One region of the Micromonospora sp. M71_S20 genome, then DNA from elsewhere that is predicted to be linked to it. Evidence: riboswitches for the same ligand, from Rfam matches in the RefSeq annotation. Region 1 holds a riboswitch; the other holds the start of a gene.
What was found. Region 1 has a riboswitch for cyclic di-AMP ahead of DER29_RS26120 (hypothetical protein). Riboswitches for the same ligand answer to the same signal wherever they lie in the genome.

Region 1 (5,247 bases):
CTGAACATGCGGCTCGTCACCTTCATCGACTCGGTCGGCATCAGCGCGATGGTCGCCGGCTTCCAGACCGCCGAGGTGAGCGGCGTCAAGCTCGTCGTCACCGAGCCGAGCCGCTTCGTGCACCGGCAGCTCTGGGTGACCGGCCTGCTCGGCCTCTTCGGCGCCCCCGAGCCCTACTACGCCGGCGCGCCCACCCCCGAGGTCCTCCCCGGAGCCTGACCCGCCGACGGCGCTCCGCTCAGGCGTCGCCGAGGCCCGACAGGTCGACGTCCGCCACCTCGGTGACCGCGCGGATCGCCGTCACCGAGGCGTACCCCTCGGCCAGCAGGGCCAGGTCGGTGCCGGGCTGCACGGCCTGCCCCGGCTCCTCCAGCGACGTGCGGACGAAGCCGTGCCCGGCGTCCGCCACCGTCATCTGCACCTGGCCGAAGGTGGCGAGCGTGCCCCGGCGCACCCCGCGCAGCCGGTTGTGCGGCAGGTCCGGCGCGTTCACGTTGAGCACGCTCTCCACCGGCCCGGCGGTGAGCCGGGGCAGCAGGTCCAGGGCGACCCGGGCGGCCGTCGCCCAGTGCCGCTCGGCGTCGCGTACCCGGGCGGCGGCGGCCACCGCGGCGCCCCCGCTGGCGGCCGTGGCCTCCCCGGCCGAGAGCACGTCGAGCGAGACGGCCATCGCCCGGCAGCCGTTCGCGGCGGCGGTGAAGGCCGCACCCACGGTGCCCGAGTGCAGCACCGCACGTCCCGCGTTCGCGCCCCGGTTGATGCCGGACAGCACCACCGCCGGCGGGGGGCCGAAGGCGCCGTGCACGGCGATCAGCGCGATGAAGCCGGGGGAGCCGCCGACCGCGAACGCCGGCACCCCCGGCGCCTCCGGCAGCGGGTGCTCGTGGACCACCACGTGCCCGTCGCGCTCCACGGCGGTCATCGCGGCGCTGGTGCCGCTCGCCTCCTCCAGCGGCGCGGCGACGACCACGTCCAGGCCCCGGTCCGCCGCCGCCCGCGCGAGCGCCTGGATGCCGGGCGCGGCGATCCCGTCGTCGTTGGTGACCAGTACCCGCAGCGTCATCGCCCGGCCGCCCGGTCGGCCAGTTCGTCGGGGCTGGTCCGCTCCTGCGGCCGGCTGCCGGCCGGCACGAGGCGCACCCGGTCGACCAGGCCGGTGATCGAGTCGAGCCGGCCGGTGCCGAGGCCGTGCCGGGTCACGTTCAGCGCGCCGGCCGCCGCGCCGGTACGGATCGCGGTGCGCACGTCACCGCCGCGCGCCACCACGGCCGCCACCCCGGCGGTCATCGAGTCGCCCGCCCCGCGCGGGTCGGCCGCCTCCAGTCGGGGCATCTCGACCTCGAAGACCTCGCCGTCGACCAGGGCGAGGGCGGGCTTGTCGGCCCGGCTCACCACCACGTTCTCGGCGCCGCCGGCATGCAGGTCGTACAGGGCACGGGTGAGCTGCTCCTCGTCCTCGCCGTCGGCGCGGCCGTCGGCGATCAGCTCCTCGTGGCTGACCTTGAGGAAGAAGACGCCGCTGTCCAGCACGGCGTCGAGGTGCTCGCCGCAGAGGTCGACCACCACCCGGCTGCCGTTGGCCCCGAGGTCGGCGGCGAACCGCCGGTAGAGGTCGGCCGGGACCAGCGACGGCTCGTTCGGCCCGCTCAGCACGCTGACCGTGGCGCGCAGGCCCTCGCCGAGCGCCAGGTTGTAGAGCTCGTCCAGCTCGTGCCGGCTGAGCGGCTGGCCGGGCACGTCCACGATCTCCTGCCGGGAGCCCTCGCGCCGGTCGTGCACGTAGCCGCCGCTGCCGGAGTCGCGGACCACCACCTTGAGGTTCACCCCCTCGCTGACCAGCAGCGGCTCCAGCACCTGGCCGATCTCGCCGCCGAGGGCGGTGCAGAGCACCACGTCGACCCCGAGCGACATCACCATCCGGGCCTGCCAGACGCCCTGCCCGCCGGGGTGCAGGTGCAGCTCCGGCTCCTCGCTGGGCTGGTCGACGGTCACCGTCAGTCGGGGCGTGGGCGCGAAGACCATCACGTGCCCGCTCATCCGTCGTACCCGTTCATGCGCCCGCCCTCCGCCGACCGACACGTGCAGTGACCATTCATCAGCTGACCGTAGTGGGATCGGCGGCCGGACGTCCGGACTCCGGGCGGGATCGGCGCGGCGTTGCCAGCGCGCCCGGCATGCGCGACGATCGGGCGACCACCGACGCTGGGAGACGGCGTGCTCAGGCGAAGTTCCTTCAGCTACACCGTCCAGGCGCGCTGCTCCCTCGCGGAGGCCGCGGCACTGCTCGCCGACCCCGCCCGGCAGGAGGACCTGCACCCGCTGATCGTCCGGGTCCGTCGGGTGCCACCCCGTCCCGGCGCGCGCGCCAGCTACGCCATCACCGATCGGCTGGCCGCCGGGCCGGTGCGCCTGCCGATCACCTACCGCGCTGACGTCCTCGTCGACGATCCGGACGAGATCGTCACGGTGGCCCGCCAGTGGCCCGCCACCACGGTGCGCAACCACACCCGGCTGCGGGCGGAGCCCGACGGCGTGGTCCGCATCGAGGTCGAGATCACCCTCGCCGCGCCCGCGCCGCTCTTCGGCTACGCGTTCCGCCAGGCCCGCGCCGCCCATCTCGGGCTGGCCGCGCGCCTCGCCGCGGCCCTCGACACGAACCCGCCCGGGCCGCCGGCCGGCTGACCGCGAAGCAGCCAGGCCCGGCCGGAGGCGACGGCGCCGTCGTGCCCCGGCGACCCCGCGCCGGGCGGGTCGCCGGGGCGCGGGCGTCAGTAGACCGACAGGTGCACGTGGTTGGTGTGGTCGCTGGACGGGTCGCCGTTGGCCCCGCTGTACGACTTCCACCCGCTGCTCGGCAGCCAGATCTGCCGGTACCAGATCACGTAGAGCACGGCGAGCCGGTCGGCGTTGCGCACGAAGTACGCCGACAGGTTGTTGCCGTACGTCCGGTCGCCGCCCGTGGCGTCGCCGCCGAAGCCGCCCTTCTGGGCCGCGAAGTCGCAGGCCCGGCCCTTCGGATGCTCGCCCGAGCCGCCGGGGCGGTAACAGGAGACGTAGCGGGTGAAGCCCGCCGCCTTGGCCTGGTTGAGCGCGTGCAGGGTGCGCGGGGTGATGCAGCCGTTGGCGGGGGTGGGGTCGTTGACGCTGCACGACTCGCGCGGCCAGGAGCCGTCGGAGTTGCGTGGCGCCGCCTTCGCCGTCTTGCTCGACGTGCCGCCCGGCGAGGAGCCGCCGCCCGCGGACTGCTGCCGCTGTTGCTGCTGCTCGCGGTTGGCGACCGTCAGCGCCCGTTCGGCCTGCTCCTTGCGCTTGGCCATCACGCTGACCTGCTTGCGCTGCTCCCGGATCTCGCCGTCCAGGGCCAGCTTGGTGCGGGTGGCCTCGTCCCGGGTCGCCTGGAGCTCGCGCAGGGCCCGGTCCTCCTTGGCGGCCACCGCGTCGAGGGCCGCGGCGCGGTCCATGAAGCCGTCCGGGGAGCTGCTGTTCAGCAGGGCGGACGCCACGCTGAGCCGGCCGGTGCGGTAGGCGGCCCCGGCGATCTCGCCGACCTTGGCGGTGCGCGCGGTCAGCTCGACCTCGGTGGTCTTGAGCTGCGCGGCGAGCTGCTGCTGCCGCTTGGCCGACGTGTCCAGGGCGCGCTTGGCGTCGAGGTAGCCCTTGCTGGCGGCCTCCAACTGGGCCCGCAGGGCGGGCGTGCCGCCCTCCTCGTCCTGGCCGGGAGCCGCGGCGAGCAGGCCGGCGCGGGTGGCGGCCGCCGCCGGGGCGGCGGTGACCGGGGCCACCGCGGCGCCGAGGGCGATCATCGTGGCGATCAGGGCCGCCGTGCGGGCGGCACGTCGTCGTACGGGTGCCATCACTGGCATACACATGTCCTTCCGTCAGCCGCCGACCGGGTTAGCTGACGGGTTCGGGACGGAAGATCCCTACCGCTGACGCGGATGCACCCCACGAACTTGGTTCCCCGGTTCGCCCCGTCGGGCGATTAGGCGGCGGCCACCGCCGGCACCGGTGGGTGCCGCCTGGCGGAGGCCGAAGCCGAGCCTACCGGTGCCGGTGTGACTGGTGCACCGCAGGTGACGGACGGTGTGCGTCCACTAACAGTCAAATCCGGCATAAAGCCACAATACCCTCCCAGATTTAAGGTTGTCCTCATTACCACTCGACCGCCCCACAGGCCCCGGGCGACGCTCCCGGCTCGATCTGCAACGTCGCGTGCTCGATCTGGAAGTCGTCGTGCAGCGCGGCCCGGGCGGCGCCCAGCACCGCGCCGACCTCCGCGCCGGGGGCCATGGTCAGGTGCGCCGAGGCCACCTCCATCCCGGAGGTCAGCGTCCAGACGTGCAGGTCGTGCACCTCGGCGACGCCGGGCACGGCGGCCAGTCGGTCGTGCACCGCGGTGACCTGGAGGTGCTCCGGCGCGGCCTGCACCAGGATGCGCAGCGCGGCCCGCCCGAGCCGCCAGGTGCGCGGCAGGATGAACACGCCGATTCCGACCGCCACCAGTGGGTCCGCCCACCACCAGCCGGTGGTGACGATCAGTAGCGCCGCCCCGATCACCCCGAGTGACCCCAGCAGGTCGCCGAGCACCTCCAGGTACGCGCCGTGGACGTTGATGCTCTCCTTCGCCCCGGAGCGCAGCAGCGCGAAGGCGCCGACGTTGGCGAGCAGGCCGAGCACGGCGACCACGAGCATCGGGCCGGCCAGCACCTCGGGCGGGTCGCCGAAGCGGCGCACCGCCTCGATCACGACGTAGACCGCGACCCCGGAGAGCAGCGCGGCGTTGGCCAGCGCGGCCAGCACCTCCAGCCGGTAGAGGCCGAAGGTGCGCTGCGGGTCGGCGCCCGCCCGCCGGGTGGCGGCGATCGCCGCGAGCGCCATGCCGATGCCGAGCACGTCGGTGAACATGTGCCCGGCGTCGCTCAGCAGGGCCAGTGAGCCGGTGCGGAAGGCCGCCACCGCCTCCACCACCATCAGGCCGGCGAGCAGCCCGAACGCCGCCCAGAGCCGGCCCCGGTGGCGGTGGGCGGCGTTCGCCACCGACCCGTGATGGTGGTCATGACCTGCGCCCACGCGCTCATCCTCCCTCTGGGGGTCCGGATTCGCGTTCAATTTATGCTGACATCGCTATGTATGCAAGTAACGGATCCTCAGCCGATCGGGTCGACGGTGGTCAGCCGCTGGGTGGCCCGGGACAGCGCCACGTAGAGCGTCCGCACCCCTGACCCCGGGTCGGCCCGGATCTCGCTC
Region 2 (5,247 bases), on a different contig from region 1:
GCGGCGTGGTCGCCGGCGCACCCCGACCGGGTCTCGGGCATGAGCGCGGTGCCGCCGGCGGCCGCGCGGGGGTCGAGCCACACCTGGACGGCGGGCCGGCCGTGCCCCTCGCCGGCGCCGCCCGCGACGCCGGACTCACGGCGGGCCAGCATCGCCACGTCGACGGTGAACTCGAAGACCCGCCAGTCGACCTGCGGCGCGGCCCGGTGGCTGCGGGCCAGCCGGGCGACCCGGGCCGGATCGGTCACCGGTTGGGCGTGGCCGGCGACGTAGGCCTCGTCGTCGCTCTCCTCCGGCGGGAAGGAGTGCAGCGCGTAGCGGCCGTCGCGCTCCAGGTCGCGCCGCTTGGGCGAGTCGACGACGAAGCAGAAGAGCCCCTCGTCGGTGATCACCGGGGAGACCGGGTGCACCCGGGGGCCGCCGTCGGCGCGGACGGTGGCCAGGTAGCCGAAGCCCGGCCCGTACTGCTGCATGAGAAGGCGGATCCCGTCGGCGAGGCGGGGCTCGTCGGCGGCGAATTCGGACCAGGAAGCCATGCGGACATTCTATCGAACAAACGTTCGAACATGCACTCCGACACGCAGGTCACGCGCATCGCTCGCTAAGGTGTGCGGATGCTGCTCTCCGACCGCGACCTGGCCTCCGAGATCGAGGCGGGCACGCTCGCGCTGGAGCCGTTCGAGCCCGCGCTGGTGCAACCGTCCAGCATCGACGTACGCCTGGACAAGCTCTTCCGGGTCTTCAACAACCACCTCTACACCCACATCGACCCCGCCCAGCAGCAGGACGACCTCACGTCGATGGTCGAGGTGCCGGAGGGCGAGCCGTACGTGCTGCATCCGGGCGAGTTCGTGCTCGCCTCGACGCTGGAGGTGATCACGCTCGGCGACCAGCTCGCCGGCCGCCTCGAAGGGAAGAGCTCACTGGGCCGGCTCGGCCTGCTCACCCACTCCACGGCGGGCTTCATCGACCCGGGCTTCTCCGGTCACGTGACCCTCGAACTGTCCAACGTGGCCAACCTGCCGATCACCCTCTGGCCGGGCATGAAGATCGGGCAGCTCTGCATCTTCCGGCTCTCGTCGCCGGCCCAGCACCCGTACGGCTCGGCCGTCTACGGCTCGCGCTACCAGGGACAGCGCGGGCCGACCCCGAGCCGCTCCTGGCAGCACTGGCGCACCTGGCCGACCCGCTGACTCACGTAGCGGGCCGGGACGGACCCGCCTCCCGCACGGGAGGCGTCGGGAGAGGGCCCGTCCCGCCGGCTCAGCCGGGCCGGCCGTAGCTGTGGATCGGGCCGTCGTCGACCTTCTTCATCTTGATCGGCACCCCGGCGCGGGAGGCGTGCACCACCCAGCCCCCGCCGACGTACATGCCGACGTGGTGCAGGTCGCTGTAGTAGAAGACCAGGTCACCCGGGCGCAGCTCGCCCCGGCTGACGGTCGCGGTGGCCCGGCGCTGCTGCGCGGCGTTGTGCGGCAGCGAGACCCCGGCCTTCGCCCAGGCGGCGAGCATCAGGCCGGAGCAGTCGTACGAGTTCGGCCCCTCGGCGCCCGCCATCGCCTGGTCGACCTGCTTCTCCAGCGGCCCGATCTGCGCGGCGAGCGCGTCGGCCTGCTTCCGCCTGGCGGCCAGGTCCTGCCGGGTGGCGTTGTGCCGTTCGATGACCGGTTCGAGCTTGTTCCAGTCCTCGTCGATCTGCCGCTCGATCTCGGCGACCGTCGGTTCGGCATGGGCCGCCGTGGCGCCGCCGGCCAGGACGACGGCGAACGCGGCCAGGGCGGCGAGGGCGGTGGTGCAGCGGTACCAGCGTGGGCGCGGCGCAGCCGTCACCGGGTCGGCGAGGGCCGACCGGGTCGACGGTGGCCGCGGGGCATGGTGTGCCACCGGGCTTCGTACTCCTTCTTCCGGACCGCCTACCGGGTTAGCTGACGGGTTCGGGCGGGAAGGGGCGCCCTACCGCAGGACTGCGGATTCACCCCGGGGAACCTGGGTCCCCGGCTCGCTCTTCAGCGACTCGGCGGTGTCGGACCGTCACCGCCCTGGTTGGACGGATTGTCACCGGCCGACGAATGACCAGAGTAGAGACGACCGTTATCGATCCGCAACCCTGCGGGCAGTGACACTCCGTACCCACCCGGGCCGGGCGGATCCGCAACCCGGGCGACGAAGATTTCCTTCCTTTTGAAGTGTCTGACGGAAAGGTATTGACCAGAGGCGGCGGGCGGGGCGAAGGTGGCCCCAACTTCGCCCGTCCGAACTGGGGGTCTGATGCACCTGTCAGCGACATCGAGGAGCAGACGCGTCCTGCTGGCCGCCGCCGTGGCCGCCGCCATGGCGGCGACGCCGCTCACCGCCGCCGGATCCGCCGCCGCAGCAGCGCCGGTGGACGACCGGCAGCAGCAGTACGCCGCCGCGGCGGCCGAGTACGGCGTGCCGGAGAGCGTCCTGCTCGGGGTCTCCTACCTGCAGTCCCGCTGGGACACCAACGCCGGCACGCCGAGCACCAGCGGCGGCTACGGACCGATGCACCTCACCGACGCCGAGCACGTCGCCGCCATGTCCGGCGGCACGCACCACGACGAGGGCACCGAGGACCCGCGCGGCGACGACTCCCGCCCGTCCCTGGCCGAGGCCCACGAGCCGCCGGCCGCTCCGCCGCCCGCCGAGGCCGCACTCCGGACCGTCGACGCCGCCGCCGACCTGACCGGCGCCAGCGAGGAGGCGCTGCGGACGGACGTCACGGCGAACATCCGGGGCGGCGCGGCGCTGCTGGCCGCGTACCAGAAGGAGATCGGCGCCCCGGTCGGCGCCGACACCGACCCGGCGGCCTGGTACGGCGCGGTGGCCCGGTACTCCGGCGCGGACAGCGCCGACGCCGCGGCGGCCTTCGCCAACGAGGTGTACGCCACCATCGCCACGGGCGACAGCCGGGTGACCGACGACGGGCAGCGGGTCACGCTGGCCGGCCGCGCGATCCAGCCGGACCGCTCCTGGCTGGACCGGCTGCGCCTGCGCAAGCTCACCCGGCCCGACGGGCTGGAGTGCCCGAGCGACATCTCCTGCGAGTGGATCCCGGCCCCCTACCAGCAGTACGGCCCCACGCTGGGCGACTACGGCAACCACGACCTGGGGAACCGGCCCGCGCAGCAGAAGATCGAGTACATCGTCATCCACGACACCGAGGGCTACTTCGGTCCCAGCGTCAACCTGGTGAAGGACCCGAAGCGGGTGGGCTGGCACTACACCCTGCGCTCGGTGGACGGGCACATCGCCCAGCACATCAAGACCAAGGACGTCGGCTGGCACGCCGGCAACTGGTACGTGAACTCCAAGTCCATCGGCCTGGAGCACGAGGGCTTCGCCGGGCACGGCACCTGGTACACCGAGGCGATGTACCGCACCTCGGCCAAGCTGGTCCGCCACCTGGCTCGGGCGTACAACATCCCGCTGGACCGCAACCACATCATCGGGCACGACAACGTCCCCGGCACCATCGCCGCGAACGTGCGCGGCATGCACTGGGACCCGGGACCGTACTGGAACTGGTCGCACTACTTCGACCTGCTCAAGGCGCCGTTCTTCTCGACCGGCACGCACCGCACCGGGCTGGTCACCATCGACCCGGACTTCGCCACCAACCAGCCGCCCTTCACCGGCTGCAACCGGCAGCCTCCGGGCGTGCCGAACCCGCCCCCGGCGACCGCCCCCTGCCCGCTGCGCGGCTCCTCGGCGCTGTTCCTGCACAACGCGCCGAGCCACGACGCGCCGCTGCTCAACGACATCGCGCTGCGACCCGACGGCACCCCGAACACCACGTACGTCTCCGACCACGGCGCCCGGGTCTCGGCCGGACAGACGTACGCGCTGGCCGAGGTGCAGGGCGACTGGACCGCGATCTGGTACCTCGGCCAGAAGGGGTGGTTCCACAACCCCGCCGCCAAGCCGACGGCGAAGTGGTCCGTCGGGCTCGTGGTGACCCCGAAGGCCGGTAAGGCCACCATTCCGGTGTACGGCCGGGCCTACCCGGAGCAGGCCGCGTACCCGGAGGGCGTGCCGTACCAGACGATCTCGCCGCTGCAGTACACCCTCTCGGCCGGCCAGCGGTACGCCGTCGGCAACCTGCTCCCCGGCGAGTACTACCGGGCCACCACGTTCGACGGCTCCGCCCCCCACGACCGGACGGTCGTCCGGGGCGACAACAAGTACGTGCAGGTCCAGTTCGGTCACCGGATCATGTACGTCAACCTGAACGACGTGAACGTGGTGCCGTCCCCGCTGGGCGCGCCCCGCTGATCCATCCGCACGACGAGGGCCCCCGGTCGATCCGACCGGGGGCCCTCTCGTTGCGCGGTACGGATCAGCCGGGCCTGCGGAACCCGGCCACCGGCATGGTGTTGATGCTGGAGACGTTGACCGGCTTGCCGGCCCGGGGCGCGTGCACCATCTTGTCGTTGCCGAGGTAGAGGCCGACGTGACTCAGATCGGACTTGAAGAAGACCAGGTCGCCGGGGCGCGCCTCGGAGCGCGGGATGGCCTTGCCCTCGTTCCACTGCGCACCCGTGAAGTGCGTCAGGTGGATCCCCGCCGCCTTGTAGGCGTACTGGGTCAGGCCGGAGCAGTCGAACGAGTTCGGGCCGGTGGCACCCCAGACGTACGGGTCGCCGACCTGGGCGCAGGCCGTGCGGATCGCGGTCCGGGCCGCGTCGCTGACCACGCCGTTGATGGTCGGGCACTTCTCCGTCTTGACGGTGGTGACCGGCAGCGACGCCTCGAGCTTCTTGATGTCGGAGTCGATCTGCTTCTTCTTCGCCGCCAGGTCGTTCTGCTGCTTCGTCTGGGTGGTGATGAGCGTGTCGAGCTTCTGCTTCTCGGCGTCGTACTTCTCGCGGACCTTGGTCACGCCCTCGAGCTGCTTGCGCTCCTGCGCGGCCAACCGGTCCAGCAGGGTCAGCTGCTCGGTCAGCGTGTCGGGCTTGGCGCTGACCAGCAGCGCGCCGATCTCGTGGGACGGGCCGGAGATGTAGTAGCGGGAAGCCAGGTCACCGACCCGGTCCATCGCCAGCTCGCTCTCCAGCGCCAACGGCTGGATCTTCTTCTGCAGGTCCTCCGACTTCTTGCGGTTGACCTTCAGCTGCGCCCGCACCTTGTTGTACTGCTCGATGGTGGGCTCGAGCTGCTCCCACTTCTTGTCGATCGCGGCCTCGATCTCGTCGACCGAGGGCTCGGCGTGGGCGGGCGCGGCCAGCA

Region 2: another riboswitch for cyclic di-AMP. It lies ahead of DER29_RS11360 (C40 family peptidase); the one in region 1 lies ahead of DER29_RS26120 (hypothetical protein).

The regions. Positions count from the first base shown of each region.
Region 1 is NZ_RCCV01000003.1:205,466-210,712, forward strand. Features, by position in the region: gene DER29_RS26100 (STAS domain-containing protein) at 1-219, shown strand, start outside; gene surE (5'/3'-nucleotidase SurE) at 239-1,063, opposite strand; gene DER29_RS26110 (1-phosphofructokinase family hexose kinase) at 1,060-2,037, opposite strand; gene DER29_RS26115 (SRPBCC family protein) at 2,215-2,682, shown strand; gene DER29_RS26120 (hypothetical protein) at 2,769-3,854, opposite strand; cyclic di-AMP (ydaO/yuaA leader) riboswitch at 3,868-3,999, opposite strand; gene DER29_RS26125 (cation diffusion facilitator family transporter) at 4,153-5,070, opposite strand; gene DER29_RS26130 (AAA family ATPase) at 5,148-5,247, opposite strand, start outside.
Region 2 is NZ_RCCV01000001.1:2,492,322-2,497,568, forward strand. Features, by position in the region: gene DER29_RS11350 (pyridoxamine 5'-phosphate oxidase family protein) at 1-536, opposite strand, end outside; gene dcd (dCTP deaminase) at 615-1,193, shown strand; gene DER29_RS11360 (C40 family peptidase) at 1,264-1,884, opposite strand; cyclic di-AMP (ydaO/yuaA leader) riboswitch at 1,897-2,030, opposite strand; gene DER29_RS11365 (N-acetylmuramoyl-L-alanine amidase) at 2,269-4,293, shown strand; gene DER29_RS11370 (NlpC/P60 family protein) at 4,358-5,247, opposite strand, start outside.